One region of the Metabacillus sp. 84 genome, then DNA from elsewhere that is predicted to be linked to it. Evidence: riboswitches for the same ligand, from Rfam matches in the RefSeq annotation. Region 1 holds a riboswitch; the other holds the start of a gene.

The links. Region 1 has a riboswitch for preQ1 ahead of ACQCV8_RS11555 (QueT transporter family protein). Riboswitches for the same ligand answer to the same signal wherever they lie in the genome.
Region 2: another riboswitch for preQ1. It lies ahead of queC (7-cyano-7-deazaguanine synthase QueC); the one in region 1 lies ahead of ACQCV8_RS11555 (QueT transporter family protein).

Annotation. Positions count from the first base shown of each region.
Region 1 is NZ_JBNILN010000005.1:182,700-185,151, forward strand. Features, by position in the region: gene ACQCV8_RS11545 (hypothetical protein) at 101-322, shown strand; gene ACQCV8_RS11550 (excisionase family DNA-binding protein) at 329-559, opposite strand; PreQ1 riboswitch class I at 1,114-1,158, shown strand; gene ACQCV8_RS11555 (QueT transporter family protein) at 1,165-1,650, shown strand; gene ACQCV8_RS11560 (GNAT family N-acetyltransferase) at 1,753-2,259, shown strand; gene ACQCV8_RS11565 (NAD(P)H-binding protein) at 2,449-2,452, opposite strand, start outside.
Region 2 is NZ_JBNILN010000006.1:115,981-118,432, reverse strand. Features, by position in the region: gene queE (7-carboxy-7-deazaguanine synthase QueE) at 1-460, opposite strand, end outside; gene queD (6-carboxytetrahydropterin synthase QueD) at 453-893, opposite strand; gene queC (7-cyano-7-deazaguanine synthase QueC) at 890-1,549, opposite strand; PreQ1 riboswitch class I at 1,711-1,755, opposite strand; gene ACQCV8_RS12720 (DUF2254 domain-containing protein) at 1,837-2,452, shown strand, end outside.

The DNA of each region.
Region 1 (2,452 bases):
ACATTAAGCTTGGGGATGAAACCTTTATCCCAAACTCGCCGGTCTTCGGCTTTTATTTGGACAAGCACATAACAGCGAAATTCTATCTGCAGGAGGAAACATGCACATTGTTCAAAATCGGTTTGCCGCCACTTTTCACATCATTCTTCTTATTGTCTCGATCAGCGCCGCTGCATCCATTTTGCTGACCGACCCGAAACTTGAGTCCCAGCTTCTTCAGTTTATGGCAGCATGCATCATCGGAGGCGGAAGCACATTAAAGCTGTACCGGGCACATACAGCCAAATCAGGAAAAAAGTCAGATGAGCCCCGCTCACTCTGACTTTTTTTAGTCCTCATCCTTTACATCCGGATCTTCCGGCAGCGGCTCACTCTTCCACTCATCAAGCTGCTTCTTCGCCTTCTCCAGCTGATCCAAATGCCCGTTAAACTGCTCCTTATTGATCAAATAAACCTTCCCGTCAAACAAATACCGGATCCGGTTTTGGTGAATCAGGGTCTCGACATAGGTCTCCGGAAGGGAAAGATACTCAGCCGTTTCTTTAATCGTTAAATACACACGAAATTCCTCCTCTATACGGATGATTATAACGAAAGAGGGGATGATGGGTAAACAAGGGGACGCCAGGTTATTATTGGCGCAGGACCCGAATGGGATTTTGTTGGTTATTGTCCTCCGTATTTTGGTTTTATTGTCCGTACTTTGGTTTTATTGTCCGTATTTTGGTTTTATTGTCCGTATTTTGGATTTATTGTCCGTACTTTGGTTTTATTGTCCGTACTTTTGTTTTATTGTCCGTATTTTGATTTTATTGTCCGTACTTTTGTTTTATTGCCCTCCGTATTTTAGTTTTATTGTCCGTACTTTGATTTTATTGTCCGTACTTTTGTTTTATTGTCCGTATTTTGATTTTATTGTCCGTACTTTGGTTTTATTGTCCGTACTAACGCAGATAAAGACTTTTCGAGATAATTCGACATTAATAGACAACGCCTTCGCCCCGCGTAACGATTACATTCCAAACCGCCACACAACATACAGATGCGCGAACCAACGTCCTTGCTCATACTAAATGTTTACAAATCCTCTTTTTCATACTATAATATCTACTTTCGAACGTGGTTCGAGATCCTCCCACGAAAAAAAACTAAGGAGTAGAGAAAATGAATATCCGAACACTCGCAGCTAATGGGATTTTGGCTGCCATTTATATTGTTGTGACCACCCTTGTTCAGCCAATCGCATTCTCAAATATACAGTTTCGCATTCCTGAGATGCTGAACCATTTAGTCGTTTTTAATAAAAAGTACATTTTTGGAATTGTGCTTGGAGTTTTTATTTCCAATATGCTTTGGTCGCCAATGAAGGCATACGATGTGATATTCGGAACTGGCCAGTCGGTTATTGCTCTTCTTATAACGATCGCAGCTGCAAAATATATCAAAAACACATGGGCTTTGATGGCTGTAAACACGCTTGTGTTTACATTTACGATGTTTATCATAGCCTGGGAGCTGCATTTGGCTCTCGGCTTCCCGTTCTGGATTACATGGGCTGTAACAGCTGTCGGTGAATTTGCAGTGATGGCTGCCGGAATGCCGATTATCTATGCTTTGAACAAACGGCTTAAGTTTGAAAAACACGCTTAAGCCCTCTGGATGAAATCTCTATGATTTCATCCTTTTTTATTTCAAATTTCCAGGATATCCCGCTTCCTTGCAGAATAACCTCCATAAAGGAGGGGAACCGCTATGGAGATCCGCATTCTAGATGTGAATGACGCATTTGTTTTTCAAACACTCCGACTGAAAGGCTTAATAACAGAGCCAGAAGCATTCGGCTCCACCTTTGACAGAGAAGAGCGGTATTCACTGGAAACAGTCGCTCGAAGGCTGAAGCCCACTGACAGCAAGTTCACACTGGGAGCTTTTGACGAAAACCATTCTCTGGCTGGAATGGTCACTTTCATTCGGGGAGAGAGCCCTAAAACCGCTCATATAGGAAATGTATACGGCATGTACATAGAACCTGTTCACCGCAGACAAGGCTTGGGAAAAGCACTGCTGCTGGACCTTCTAAAAAAAGCAGGCAAAGAGAATGTGGAGCAAATCCATTTATCCGTTGTTTCTGGGAACGCAGCCGCCAAAAATCTATATAAATCTATGGGGTTTAAAACCTATGGGGTGGAGAAACATGCGTTAAAGTTTAATGGGAAGTATTATGACGAAGACTTAATGGTCTTATTTTTGCGCACATGAACTTGACAAATACAGGATCCGATTGCCCGATTGAGACCGATAAATATCCAAAACCGGCTGACAAATATCGGAATACGGCCGATATACGGGGCTCTAAACGATAAAACGCCCAAATCGTTAAGTACATGAAAATCCAGCTAATCATAAAAGCTTGCCGGCCGATTTGTCTCCCAAATCGGCCGGTCAGTCTCAA
Region 2 (2,452 bases), on a different contig from region 1:
TGCCGGCTGCTTGCAGCCGGTCCATTAGGCTCCGCAATACAGAAAAATCCGTTTTCATTCCAGAACTCGGCGGTTTAGGTGAGAGGGTCAGGTCATCAATTTCTGTAAACCATTCCTGGTACCTGCTTCCCTGCGTTTCAAGTGCAATTTTTTTGCCTTTCTCTTTCAGAAGTGAAATAACAGAGCGGAGGTTTTTCAGCAAGGCGGGATTGCCGCCTGACACGGTTACATGGGAAAATCGATTTCCTCCAATGCGGTAAAGCTCAGCCCACACTTGAGCGGCATCCATCTGGACAATTTCCTCTGCTGCCGTTCCGTCCCACGTAAAAGCAGAATCACACCATGAACACGAATAATCGCAGCCTGCCGTTCGGATAAACATCGTTTTCTGCCCGATGACCATTCCTTCCCCCTGTATAGTCGGCCCGAAAATCTCCAGTACCGGAATGGTCTCAGCCATTCTGCTTCACCTTCTTCGGTCTGTACAGCACATAGCTGGTCGGTGTTTCTCTTACAAATACTTGCAGACAAACGGGCTTGCCGGGCATCTTGTCAAGCTCCGCCTGGATCATCCCGTAAATTTTTCCGGCTACTACTTCCGTTGTTGGAAAATCTTTGGGATCGTCAGAGCTGAAAAGGGGATGTTCGTTTAACAACGTATGGTCGAACTGGCCATGAACCAGATTTTTAAGTGTTTTAAAGTTTACTAAAAATCCGGAATCATCCAATGTATCCCCGGCAATCGTTACATTGATATAGTACGTATGGCCATGTACATTACGGCAAGGACCGGCACCTTTATGCGGGATAAAATGAGCTGCAGAAACCTGCATATCTTTGTTCAGTTCATACTGATAATCATGGTTCACTTGCGGATAAATCTGCTGAATCATTGTGCAGCCTCCTTATTGGTTAAATAGCAATCCAATCCATTCCTTCTCAGTCTGCAGGCCGGACAATCCCCGCATCCGTCTGCCGGGATTCCGTTATAGCACGTCAAAGTCCGGTTCCGTATATATTCGAGCACGTTCAACTCATCCGCCAGCGCCCACGTTTCCTCTTTATTCAGCCACATGAGAGGCGTATGGAACACGAAGGATTCATCCATAGCAAGATTGACGGTAACGTTGCAGGATTTTATAAATTGATCCCGGCAATCCGGGTAGCCGCTGAAGTCGGTTTCACAAACGCCGGTTACGACATGCCTTGCTCCAATCTGGGATGCAAGCACAGAGGCAAAAGACAGGAAGAGCAGGTTTCTGCCGGGGACAAATGTTGAAGGAAGTTCTCCCTCCGCTTGTTCGATCGCTATTCCGTTTCTCGTTAACGCATTTGGGGCAAGCTGATTCAAGAGCGACATATCCAGCAAATGATGAGGGACTTTCTGTTCCTTCGCAATATTTTCTGCTATTTCGATCTCCAGCTTATGGCGCTGGTTGTAGTTAAACGTGACTGCCTCTACTTCCTTGAACGTTCTCAATGCCCAGAATAGACAGGTTGTGCTGTCCTGGCCACCGCTGAAGACGACAAGCGCTTTTTCATTTTTCATGATGGTTCTCCTCCAGTTTCATTTTAGGGCTTCCAGCTGCACCCAGGTTTACCCCTTACATGATTGGTGAATTAATAAAGGCACCCCATTTAATGAGGTGCCTTAGCGGATCATCTATAAAAAAACAAAAAACAATATCCAAGGAACGCCTCAAGATATTGCTGTCCTTAGTTTTTTATAGAGGGTTGTGCTAGAACCTCTCCCGTTCAAGAAAAACGGACTTGTATTTAGCTGTAAAGCTACTATACATCATAATAGCCAATCTGCCAATAACCGGAGGAATGAAGATGGAAATGAACCGATTTTTGCAAGTTAGGGCAAGCTTTTGGTTTATCCCGCTGCTATATGGGTTAATTGCCCTTGTTCTCGCTTATGGCAGTATGGAACTTGACCGTTACGCCGCTCAGCATACAGGTCTTTATGATTACATACCGGATCTTTTTTTATCGGATATGCAGCTGGCACAAACCATATTAAGCTCAATTGCTACTTCTCTGTTAACCATGACAACAATCACATTTTCATCCATCCTAGTGGTGCTGACCACTTATGCAGCGCAATTTTCACCCAGGGCCCTTCAGAACTTCACCTCCGACCGGAGCTCCCAGCGGGTTCTGGGCATGTTTACAGGAGGATTTGTTTACACCATTATCCTGCTGCTTTTAGTCAGAGATAACGGAGGAGACTTATTTATTGTTCCAAGCTTGTCGATCCTTGTGGCATTTGCCTGCCTGGGAGCGTTCGTCTTCTTTATTCATCACTCCGTTACCTCTATAAAAGTAAGTAACCTGATTCTTCAGATTACGAATAAAACCATGGCGGCCTGGAAAGAAAATTATGAGGAAGATCAAAAGCTGAAGGCATCCGCAGAGTGTGAAGAATCAGACTCCCTTAAAGCGGAAA